DNA from 2 places in the Cohnella hashimotonis genome. Region 1 is predicted to be linked to the other one. Evidence: riboswitches for the same ligand, from Rfam matches in the RefSeq annotation. Region 1 holds a riboswitch; the other holds the start of a gene.
The links. Region 1 has a riboswitch for glycine ahead of gcvT (glycine cleavage system aminomethyltransferase GcvT). Riboswitches for the same ligand answer to the same signal wherever they lie in the genome.

Region 1 (6,051 bases):
GGATCATACCCGCTCTGCCTGCTCCGATGATGCATACGCCGATCTCTTTTTGCTGCATGAGCCCTTTCACCCGCTTTTCAAAAGTTGATTATTGCTGTCGTTCGCACGCGTTTTGTTGTTGTTTAATTTCGACTCAGTAGGTTTTAAGCTTATCACTCATCACTTTACGAATAAACGACAATCATTCGCTGTTATATAGTATAATTCAGAAGACTCATCTACTCGATTGATCATTTTTGCGATCGGATGATCTAATTTGCGATAATCATTCAACCTTTAAAAGGAAGATGGCCATGAACGAGGGAAATTCGGACGTCATGTTCGCCGAGGAGCGGCAGGCAGCCATTGCCAAAATGGTTCAGGAGCGCGGGAAGGTGCTCGTACCCGACCTTGTCGCCTTTTTCAAGATGTCGCCGGCTACGATTCGGGGCGACCTGCGGGATCTCGAAGCAAGGGGTCTGATCAAGCGCACGCATGGCGGCGCGATTCCGAGCGATGCCGCGACGGTCGGCTTCGAGCCTGATAACAAAGACAAGACGGTCAAGGATTTAAGCCTGAAGGAAGCGATCGCCAGAAAAGCGGCAGAGCTGGTCGAGGACGGCGATATTATCATTTTGGATGCCGGCATTACGACCAGGCAGATGTGCAATCACCTGCAGGGCAAAAAGAACCTGACCGTTATCGTCAACGATATTGAGATCGCTTCGATGCTTGAGCGCGTAGACAACGTGTCCGTCGTCGTCATCGGCGGCATGCTGCGCCGACATTTTCACTGTACGGTCGGTCCGTTCGCCGTCAAGCTGCTCTCCGAGCTCAACGTAGACAAGGTGTTCCTCGGCACCAACGCCTTCAGCGTCCGCAAAGGCTGCACGACGCCGGACATGAACCAGGCCGAGGTCAAGCGGACGATGATCCGGATCGCGACGCAGGTCGTGCTCTTGTGCGACAGCGCCAAAATCGGCAAAAATTCGTTCGTCCAATTCGCCGAGCCCGGCGAGATCGACCTGCTGATCACCGACAGCCGGATCACCGAACAGCAGCTTCACGAGATGACCGAAGCGGGCATGGAAGTGATGGTCGAACAAGTCTAGTGAACCTGCAGCGGGCTTAACGTCAAAAAGACGCCGTGGAGGCGCCTTTTCGTTCGTTCAGTATTTTCTTTTCGTTCATTCGGTATTTTCTTTTCTTCGTCACTCTCTTCTCCGCTTACCCGATTCCTGCGTATGCTTACCGTAAGGCCCGGGGCTGACCTCCGGCGGCTGAATCAGCACGGGCTCGTCCGTTATGCGCGTCTCGTGCTGATCGACGATGCCGGCCTGCTCCGTTTTCAGATCGTGCAGCTCTTTTTCGATGGGCATATGGATCTCCTCCTTCAGAAGCTGGCTTGGCGGGGCTATGAAAAGGCTGCTTCAACGGCAAGCGGCGCAAGCGCGGAAGTCCGGTCCAGAAAAATAAATGCGTCGTATCGTTCCGCCAGCGTCGTGGGCACGTAGTTGCCCCGCTCGTATTCGGGATGATAAACGACGCCGATCGCGCGATGGCCAAGCTTCGATTCGCGCAGCACCTGCTCGGCGTCGTCGAGCAGGAGCAGCTTGTCGGCAGGCTCGAACCGATGAAGCAGCTCTTCAAGGCTTCCGGACTGTGCCGGGGGCACCTTCATCTCCTCAAAAGGGCGTCCCCAACCTCGTCCGGCGATCACGGTTCCTTCATAAGTACCGAAGCCTATTGAATAGACATCGCCGTCATGCGTCTCGCGCAGCAGCTGCCCGACATTCACCATGCCTTCATCGGCCATGTCCGTCGCGCGCGCGTCGCCGATATGCGTATTGTGCGCCCAGACGACGGCCTTTGCCATTGGCCCGTGGTAGGCCATGAGACGTTCGAGCGCCTCGACCATGTGCCGGTCGCGCACGTTCCAGGATTCGGCATCGTGGCGGATCATCGTCCGGTAATAATCCTCCGCTCCCTTCACCGCGAGCGCATTCAGCTCCGCCGCAAGCGCATCCTCGCGGTCTCCCGATCGCGCACTCTGCCATTTGTCCTGCAGCTTGCGCAGCAGCGCAACGACCTCCGTTTCACAGCCCTCGCCATAGAAATTGGCCGCGATTCCGTACTGCTGCTCCTCTCGTCCGTGCGGCTCGAAGCATTCGAAGGCGCGTTTGGCCGCCTCCAGGTCGGTGCCGTCTTTTTGCGCGAGGTACTTCAGAATCTCGTCCATCGACTCCCACAAGCTGTACAGATCGATGCCGTAAAAGCCGACCTTGTCTTCTTCGGCCTTGCCGTCGTTATAAACGCGAAGCCAGTCTGCGAACGCCGCGATCTCGCGATTCGCCCACATCCAGGTCGGCCAGCGCGCAAAGTCGCGGAGGGCTTCCGCGGCGATCGTGCCGGCTGCGTCGTCGCCTTTTACATAACGGTTCAGCACATAACAAGAAGGCCAGTCGCCCTCGACGGCAATAAACTTGAAGCCCTTCTCGACGATAAGCCGCTTGGACAGCTCGGCCCGCTCGACGTAAAACTCGGACGTGCCGTGCGAAGCTTCGCCGATCAGCGCGAATTTGGCTTCGCCGGCAAGCTCCACGAGCGCTTCCGCGTAGGCTGCCCCTAGAAAAGGCGTCGCATGGCGCTCCAGGGCTTGAAGCGCTTCGAATTCGTTTTTGCGCATATCGGTCTCCTTCGCTTTAAGACAAACGCCATTCCCGCATTAGGATGCGCGCTAGCTCTAAGCCCGATACCCGTCTTCCTGCAGCTTTTCTCTCAGCAGCGCGAACGCTTGGCGCAATCGGTCATCCGGTACCGCCGCAAAGCGGTCGCCGATGCTTACCTCATAGGCGCTGCCACCATCCTCAAGCCCCTGGACCCAAGCGGACAAGCCGACTCCCGTCGCTTCGCATACTTCCACCAATAGCGATTCCAGCGCTTCCTTCTCCAGGTCCGCTTGGACATGGAACATATTGGACGCCGGCACCGCCGGGACCGTACGGATCGGATCCCCGCAATCGTTGTACATGGCCGCCAGCGTCTTCGCTTCCTCGTAATACTGCGCCATTCTGCCGATTCGCTTGTCGAAGTAGTATTCGGAGCTGATCACATACGGATACAGACTGATCAGATCGCCGCCATGCCTGCGCTTCCAGATCTTCGACCGCGTGGTCAGCGCTGCGTCCCCCGCCAATATCGCTCCCGCGATACCGCCCAGTCCTTTGTAAAAAGAGACGTACACGCTGTCGAACAACGCGCAAATTTCGGCGGCAGACTTCCCGTAATGCGGCAAAATCTCGAACAGTCGCGCGCCGTCCAGATGCAATCTGATGCCGCGGCTGCGGCAGTAAGCGGCAATTTTCTCAAGCTCCGCATAGGGCGGCAGCTGACCGCCGATCTCCCGCTGAGGCAGTTCGAGCAGCAGGCATGCGACGTCGTCGCCAAGCAATCGGACATCCGCCGGCCCGATGAGCCGGTCGCGCTCGGCCAGCAGCACGGTCTCGATCCGGTGCAGCTCCTTCAGGCCGTCCTCCTCGTGAAGCTCCAGATGACTAAGGGGATGGTAAGCGACCTTCCCTTTCCCCGTCTCGTCGCAGTGAATCCGCAGCGCAATCTGCTGCGCCATCGTGCCGCTCGGGAAAAATACGGCCTCCGGCTTGCCGAGATAAGCGGCCATTTTCGCCTGAAACCGCTCGATGATCTCCCCTTTTCCGTACATATCGCTGCTCGCGTCCGCATCCGTTCCCTCGAATGCTTCCATCAGCACCTGGACGTTCCGTTTGCCGTGGCCGACGATCGGATACTTGCTGTTTTGGAATGCATCCGCCAAAGTCATGCTGTCGTTCATGTCGATGCCTCCCTGATTTTCGGTTCTCCCAGTATACCATGCAATTTACCGTTGACACTTCCTCCCAGACTCATGTATGAATAGATTGTAACGACAAAAGCATAGTGCGGATGATGGCAGCGGGAGAGATCGCCCCTGATGAACGTGGAGGCGGCGCCGAAGGAGTAACCCTCGCAAGAGGAGAATCTCTCAGGCAAAAGGACCTTTGCCGGACGCGACTCTGGAGAGCATTCCGCGGCGGGACGCGGGATCACCCACGGGGAAACTTGGTTCCGGGTACGGATTCAAGGTAACTCTCAGGTACAAAGGACAGAGCGAAAAGAGGACGCAGGCAGCTTCGGCTGGGGGCGCGCTTTCTTTTTGCGGCTGTCCTTTTTTGCGTCGAAACGGGATCGATCGAGACTTTGATTCAAGGAGGCGAACGACCACGATGACCGAATTAAAAAGAACCCCGCTCTACACGGTCTATGCCGAACTTCCCGGCATCCGCTGCATCGACTTTGGCGGCTGGGAGCTTCCCGTGCAATTTTCGGGGATTCAGAAGGAGCATGACGCGGTTCGTCAGCAAGCCGGCCTGTTCGATGTCTCCCATATGGGCGAGTTCATCGTGACGGGCGGCGGCGCGGAACGCTTCCTGCAGCGGGTGACGACCAACGATGTCTCGAAACTGACGGACGGCCAGGCACAGTATACGCTCATGTGTTACCCGAACGGCGGCGTCGTGGACGACCTGCTCGTCTACCGGATCGCTGCGGATCATTACATGGCCGTCGTGAACGCCGCCAACATCGACAAGGACTTCGCATGGATGCGATCCCATCTCTTCGGGGACGTTTCCCTCGAAAATGCTTCAGACCGCTACGCCCTGCTCGCCCTTCAAGGGCCGCGCGCTGCCGATATCCTGGATGCTGCCGGCGCGACGCATGACGTTTTGGCGCTCCCCTCCTTCCGCTTCAATGAGCAAACGCCGCTGGCCGGCGCAGACGTGCTGATCTCCCGTACAGGATACACCGGCGAGGACGGCTTCGAGCTCTATGTCCCCGCCGATCGGGCGGCAGACGTCTGGCACACGCTGATGGCTGCGGGAGAACCGTATGGACTCGTGCCGGCCGGTCTCGGCGCCCGCGACACGCTCCGCTTCGAAGCGCGCCTGCCGCTGTACGGGCAAGAGCTGTCCGACACGATCACCCCGCTGGAGGCGGGCGTCGGCTTCTTCGTCAAGCTGGACAAGGAAGACTTTATCGGCAAGGACGCGCTGGTGAGACAGAAGGAAAAAGACTTGCCCCGCAAGCTTGTCGGCATCGAGATGATCGACAGAGGCATCCCCCGCTCCCACTACCCCGTATTTGCGGGGGATCTGCGGATCGGCGAGGTGACGACGGGAACGCAATCTCCGACGCTGAAGCGCAGCTTGGGGCTTGCCCTGGTCGACGCTGCTTACGCCGCGCCCGGCACCGGGGTCGAAGTAGATATTCGCGGCAAACGGCTGAAGGCCGAAGTGATCAGGACGCCTTTTTACAAGAGACTGCCCAAGGAGTGATGAATCGCCATGCCAAATCTCCATCGATACATCCCTATGACCGAGCAGGACCAGGCCGACATGCTGGAGACGATCGGCGTCTCGTCCGTCGAGGCGCTCTTCCGCGACGTTCCGGAGGCCATTCGTTACCGCGGCACGCTGCCGATGTCCGGCGCGCTCGACGAGTTCTCGCTGCTGGAGCATATGAAGGCGCTGGCCGGGCGCAACGCGGACACCGACCGCTTCAAGAGCTTTCTCGGCGCCGGCATCTATGACCATCACCTTCCCGTCGTTATTAATCACATGATCTCCCGCTCCGAATTTTATACCGCCTATACCCCCTATCAGCCTGAAATCAGCCAAGGCGAGCTGCAAGCCATCTTTGAATTTCAATCGTACATTTGCGAGCTGACCGGCATGAAGGTCGCCAACGCCAGCATGTACGACGGCGTCACCGCGCTGTCCGAAGCGGGCGCGCTCGCCGCAGGCGCCACCAGGCGCAAGCAGCTGATCGTCTCCCGCGCCGTCCATCCGGAAGCGCGCGAGGCGCTCCGCACGATGGCGCGCGGGCTTAATCTGGACATCGCCGAGATCGGCTGCGCGGACGGCGTCACAGACCTCGCCGCGCTGCGCGAAGCGGTCACGGACGACACGGCGGCCGTGCTCGTCCAGTCGCCGAACTTCTACGGCGCGATCGAGGACC
Region 2 (6,051 bases), 3.8 Mb from region 1:
TTCTCTCCCGCGTAAAAGGGAGGCGACATGTATTCCCTGGAATTGAATCCCCACTCTCCCGCCAGCTGGTGGTCGATAAAAAACGGGACGCCGAGCGCGAGCGCGCCGGGACCGGCGTCGTCTGCCGGAAAGATCCGCTCCGTAGCCGCCGATACGATGCCAAGCTGCTCCTGCGTAAAGAACATTGGCGCGCGATTGTAGCTCTTGATGTCCGCAGCCGTGCCTTCGCCCGTTTGGGGAGCGTTCTCCGTTTTCTTCGACGGCCGGATCAGGCTGCCGAGCGCCCCGCCCACGATGACGCCGCCGACCGCATAGCCGGCCTGGACGAGAAATTTCCGCCGGGAAGGCTGCTCGACGTTGTCATGGCCGGAGCCGCCTTTGTGATTCTGGTCAGCCATCCTTTCACCTCCAATTTTCGTTCCGGATTTTCCCGATTAGTTTTTTCCAAAATTAAGTCCTTATGCATTCCGGGCGGCTGGCTATGCTAACTTCAAACCAATCCAATATAAGGTGGAGATTCGCCATGGCAACCGCAATCGCAACAAAGCGCCGGATGCTCGCGATCGCTTGCGCCGCAAGCGTACTGACGCTGGCCGCCTGCCAGAGCCACAGCTTGCGCGAGCAGTCGGTCAAGCAAGCGGCAGACGCGCAGCGCATCGTAGACGACCGGCTGAAGCTGCACTCCGTGCAGCGGCCGCAGATCGCCGGACAGCACGATCCGGCGGTCATCCCGAGCGTCGACCGGGAGAAGACGAGGACGACCAACCAATACGGCGCGTCGGGACAAGGCATGGGCAGCGGCGTGCTGAGCCGGATCGGCAGCTCGGGGCTGCGCGGGCGCGGCGCCTCGTCGGACCTGGAGGCCGAGCTTGCCGGCGCAGGGTTGGCAGGCGTTCGCGTGCTCGTGGCAAACGATACGGTGTTCCTCGCGGCCAAGGACCGGGGACCGTCCGCGTCCTCGACGGATCACCTTCAGCGCAAGCTGCTGAGCAATACCGGCGGCCTGTCCGGCAAAGGACCGGAGCCCGGTCCGCACGGCGGCATCGGCATACGCTCAGTCGACACGGACAGGACGGATACGCTGGCCGCAGCCGAGCAATGGCTGAAAGACCGCGGCTTCGGCGAACGCATCGTCACCGTCGCCGGCCCCGAGGCCGTCGCGCTGATCGACCGCTTGCGGTCGCAAGGCGCGGACGGGACGTCCGGCAGCCACGATCAGGAGATCGCGCAGCTGATGAGGCTGGCCGGCGCGGCGAAGGATGGGAAGTAATTCGGAGATATTTGAAAGCAGACATAGGAAAAAGCCGCCAGGGAAGATCGCCTGGCGGTTCTTTGGCAGTAGCCTATACAGTTAGCGGCCTGACGCCGACCGTCTGAACGCATTACAGACCGCGCCAAATTCCAGAGTGACGCCGGCAGCGATGCGCGATCGGACAATGCCTCCCGTGAGCGCGATTCGCCTGCCGGAGGGGAACAGATGAATGCCTGCAAATTTACATCCTTTTTCTACATGACAGACTTCGAACAATAAAAAGATGCGAATCTGCAGGCTTTGATCTCTTTCCCTTTGTGATTTTCGGGTTTCACAGCTAAATAGATGCTGATTTGCAGGCATTTTCGCTTCCGCTCGTCAAATCGGCTGAAAGCCTGCACGGATGCAGGCATTTAGCTACTGGTTTACAGAAGGCGATATTTTATCCCCGCATCATGAAGCAGGCCGTTCCGAGCTTACAGCTTCAGTCATTGATCGTCTGCGTAAAAGTCTGGCTACTTGCTCGCGAGGAATGTCTCGTATTGCCCGGCATCCATCAGACCGCCGACCGCCTCCGCGGGATCGCCATCCACCTCGACTTCGACGATCCAGCCTTCTCCGTAGGGGTCCGCGTTGACCTTCTCCGGCGCAGTCAGCAGCTCCTCGTTCACGCGTACGACTTTTCCGTCCACCGGGCTGAACAGATCCGACACCGTCTTGACCGACTCGATCGTCCCCATCGGCTGATTCGCCGCGAGCGCATCGCCTACTCCGGGCAGCTCGACAAAGACGATGTCTCCGAGCAGACTCTGCGCATAATCGGTGATGCCAACCCGAATGACGCTCGCCGTCGCCTCCGCCCACTCATGCTCCTCCGTGTAACCCAAACCAGCCTTGATCTCGCTCATCTTCGTCATCCTCTCGTTTAAGGTCGCACCGCTGCCTGCCGCAATAAGCGCCGAACGGCAAAAAAGGACAGAGCAACGGCAAGCTGCCGTATGCTCTGTCCCGGGTACCTGAGAGATTAGACGGGGCGTTCGCTCCGCCCTTACCCCTTTGGTGGCTGTTCGCTCTCTCCAGAGGCGCGTCGGATGGCGGTACTTTTACCTGAAAGTTTGATCCTGCGGCGGGCCGGCCGCGGACTTGCTCCTTCGGTGCCGCGCCGTCGGCGCAGTCTCTCCCTGCCATCGTCATCCGCAAATATAAGATTTTACACGGATAGCTTAATTCACGCGGGGAATGGATGTCAATCGATTTGGCTGAATCAAACAAACTTTTACTGGTCATCGAAGCTGCGTCGACGAATAAAACGGACACAGCATCCGCTATTGCTTAAAATGAAGCGCAATGAAACGCTAACTGCATAAATAAAGAATCTGGTGTCCGTAAGGCTTGATTTTAAGCGCTTTGCGGCGAAATAGCGGATGCTATGTCCGCTGCGGGGAGGACTGGAAGGCTTCGGTGGCTTCGATGGTTTCGGTGGTTTCGGTGGTTTCGGTGGTTTCGGTGGCTTCGGTGGCTTCGGTGGCTTCGGTGATTGGATGCGCTTGACGGTTTAGTAAGATTGGTGGCGGCTAGGTCGCTTCAGTGGATTGGGTTCCTTTGCACATCCTCCTACTCCTGCCTCTCTTCATCCTCCGTCCCGCGCTCCTCCCGCCCGCTTGCCTCCTGCGAATGTCCGCATTCAATTGCGGCGCCGCCTTTCATTTCCTGCCTGTACTCGGACGGCGTGCAGCCCGCCTTCTTGCGGAATACCTGGGAGAAGTGGCGCACGTCCGGATAGCCGACCCGCTCCGCGATATCGCCGATCTTCAGCTCCGAGCCGCCCAGCAGCTCCATCGCACGCGAGATTCGCAGGTTGGTGACGTACTCCTTGAAGCCCGTCCCCGCCTTCTGCTTGAACAGCTGGCTGAAATAGACCGGGTTCAGGTACACGATCGACGCCACTTTCTCCAGTCCGATCTCCTCGCCGAAATGCGTATGGATGTACTGAACCGCGACCTCGATCGCCTTTTCTCCCCCGCTCGCGTAGTGATCGTACACCTGCGCGGACGATGCGCTTCGCATGCGGCGCACCTCGCCGGGCACGGCTGCCAGATCGTCGATGCGCCCCGAATGCAGCACCTGGAACGGCGTTTTCAAGTAACGCTTCAGATGGGTGCGGAGCTTGTCGACGAGCAGGCCGAGCCCAGCTTCCTCCCGCAGCGTCACGAGTCCAAGCAGGCTGTGCGCGTCAATGCTCGCGACGAAGCCTTTGCCGGCGGAATCCATCAGCTCGGTCAGCACGTTCTCTACGATGAAGTGCTCCAGCTTCGTATCGGCATCGCTGTCCAGACGCACCATAAGCAGGTTGAAGTACGGGTGGCTCTCCGTGAACGGCGCGATATCGATGCCGCCCAGGTCGAGACCGGACGCCCAACGCGCGAATACGCCTTCCCGAAGGAACCGCAGATTGCGCTTCATCAGGTCGGCTTCTTTGTTGCGCTCGCTCTCCTCCGCGATCTCGCGCGCAAGCTCGTCGATCAGTCCGATTAGCGACTCCTTGCCGATCGGCTTGAGCATATAGTCCCTGGCGCCGAGCCGCACGGCCTCCTGCGCGTACGCGAACTCCGAATGCGCCGAGATGACGACCCACTTCACCTGCGGCTGCATGCGACGGGAAAATGCCATCAGCTCAAGTCCCGTCATGCCGGGCATCAGCACGTCGGTCAGCACCAGATCGACATGCTTGGTCCGAAGCGCTTGTACGGCTTCTTCCGGATTCCCCGCGAGCAGGACGCGATGCTCGGGGAAACCGCGGGAGATCGTCCGCTCGATGCCGCTGCGGATGACTTCCTCGTCGTCGACGACGAGAATATTCATCAAGAATCCCCCTCTTCTGCGGGTTTCGGAAACGAAACCATAATCTTCGTGCCGCGCTCGCATTCGCTCTCGATACGAAGCCCGAACCCTTCCCCGTACATCAGCGCAATGCGGCGGTGCACGTTCGCGAGCCCGATACCCCGGCGTCCTGCGGCATCCTCCTGCCGGGCCGGCGCCGCGGCCGCATCCTCCAACGACTGCCGGATGCGAAGCAGCGTCTCCTCGTCCATGCCGACGCCATTGTCCTCGACGACGATGACGAGCGCGTCCTCCGTCTCCTCCGAGCAAATCCGTAGCACGCCTTCTCGGCTTAGCGGCTCAAGCCCGTACTTCACGGCGTTCTCCACGATCGGCTGCAGGATCATCTTCGGCACCTGGGCGCCGAGCCAGCGCTCCTCCACCTCGATCTCGGTATTAACGCGACCGCCGAGCCGCGTCTCGATAATGGTGAGATAGTGGCGCAGCTGCTCGAGCTCAAGCCGGAGCGGCGCGCGCGAGGCCTCTTCCCAGTCACTGCTGTACCGAAAAATCCGAGAAAGCGCCAGGATCAGGCGCCCAAGCCGGTCGTTCTCCCGCTCGTCGAGCAGCCAATAGATCATGTCGAGCGTGTTAAACAAAAAGTGCGGGTTGACCTGAGACTGGAGCGCCTGCAGCTGGGCGTTTTTCTCGCTGATCGACAGCAGCTTTTCTCGTTCGATCAAGTTGTCCATCTGCTGGACCATCCGGTTGAAAGAGCCCACGAGCACGTTGAGCTCCTGATAGGAATGGACGCGGACCCGCCCCTGAAAGTTCCCTAACTCGACCTGCTTCATTTGCTGAATCAGCCGCTTGAACGGCGAGGAGAACGAGCGCGACACGAGCGTCGCCAGCGCCGTGGCCGCCGCGACGAGCAGGATGACGACCGTGAGCAGGAACCGCTGCGTCTGCTTCAGCTCCAGCTTCAGGTCGCGCTTCGGCGTCACGCCGATAACCGTCCAGTCCGCCGTGCCGATCCGGGCCGCCGTCAGCAGCGCGTCCTTGCGGTCGCGGACGGCGACCTCGCTTTTCTTCAGCGCGCCCGGCCAGTCGGCGGGCAATGCCTCCGCCTCGGAACCATCCACCTCCGGCCTGGTCCGGACAATCACGTTTCCGGCCGAATCGCGGATGACGACACTGCTGCCCGGCCCGATGCTGGCGTTGGAGAGCGCCGAGAGGATCGGGTCCTCCTCCGTCTCGATCAGCACATAGCCGACCGACTTCATCGTGCTGAGCTCGAACAGCTGGCGGCCGAACGCGAACACCGGGCTGTCGATGCCGCCGCTCATCGGCGCCTGCGGGTATACGCCCAGCCAGCGCATATCCCCCTTGGACTTTTGCAGCTCGGCATACCAGTCCGTCATCTTGTAATCCCGCGTCGAAGATCCGATCGAGCGGTCGAAGCTGTACACCTTGCCCTGGCTCGAGATGACGTGGATGCCGACGATATCGCTCCGCGAATAGAAGATCGCGCCCAGAATATCGGTGATCTGCCGCTCCCGGTTGACAGAGCTTACTTCCGGGGAGCCCGCGGGCGTCTTCTGCTGCAGCAGCTGCATCAGCTCGTTGTTGCTGTTGAGCGACTTGGTGACGCTGTCGTAGCCTTTGAGCATGAGCTCGAACAGACCGACCGTTTGCGATATGTTTTTTTTCGCGATGACGCCGACCTTGTCCCTGATCTGTTCGGTCGCCCGCTGATAGTAGACGAGGCTGACGATGAGCAGAAGCCCGAGCATGCTGAAGAGGAAGATCAGGAACAAGCGGCCATGGATGGACTGGAATCTTTTTCTCATTCTCTCATCTTATCCCTTAACCGCGCCCGCTACCATGCCTTTCGTTATTTTCTCGGCCAGCAGGAAGTAGACGAGGATGACCGGCAGCGCTCCGAGCACGAGGAAGGCGCCGATCGCCCCGTAGTTGAC

Region 2: it holds a riboswitch for glycine, as region 1 does, so the genes downstream of both, gcvH (glycine cleavage system protein GcvH) here and gcvT (glycine cleavage system aminomethyltransferase GcvT) in region 1, are expected to answer to the same signal.

The regions. Positions count from the first base shown of each region.
Region 1 covers NZ_JAGRPV010000001.1:3,047,249-3,053,299, reverse strand. Annotated here, with positions in the region: gene KB449_RS12295 (Gfo/Idh/MocA family oxidoreductase) at 1-58, opposite strand, end outside; gene KB449_RS12290 (DeoR/GlpR family DNA-binding transcription regulator) at 294-1,091, shown strand; gene KB449_RS12285 (hypothetical protein) at 1,191-1,358, opposite strand; gene KB449_RS12280 (erythromycin esterase family protein) at 1,394-2,665, opposite strand; gene KB449_RS12275 (threonine aldolase family protein) at 2,723-3,829, opposite strand; glycine riboswitch at 3,940-4,044, shown strand; glycine riboswitch at 4,048-4,144, shown strand; gene gcvT (glycine cleavage system aminomethyltransferase GcvT) at 4,260-5,369, shown strand; gene gcvPA (aminomethyl-transferring glycine dehydrogenase subunit GcvPA) at 5,379-6,051, shown strand, end outside.
Region 2 covers NZ_JAGRPV010000001.1:6,856,430-6,862,480, forward strand. Annotated here, with positions in the region: gene KB449_RS27240 (gluconate 2-dehydrogenase subunit 3 family protein) at 1-398, opposite strand, end outside; gene KB449_RS27245 (hypothetical protein) at 524-1,270, shown strand; gene gcvH (glycine cleavage system protein GcvH) at 1,768-2,160, opposite strand; glycine riboswitch at 2,254-2,334, opposite strand; glycine riboswitch at 2,338-2,446, opposite strand; gene KB449_RS27255 (response regulator) at 2,867-4,114, opposite strand; gene KB449_RS27260 (cache domain-containing sensor histidine kinase) at 4,114-5,922, opposite strand; gene KB449_RS27265 (carbohydrate ABC transporter permease) at 5,932-6,051, opposite strand, start outside.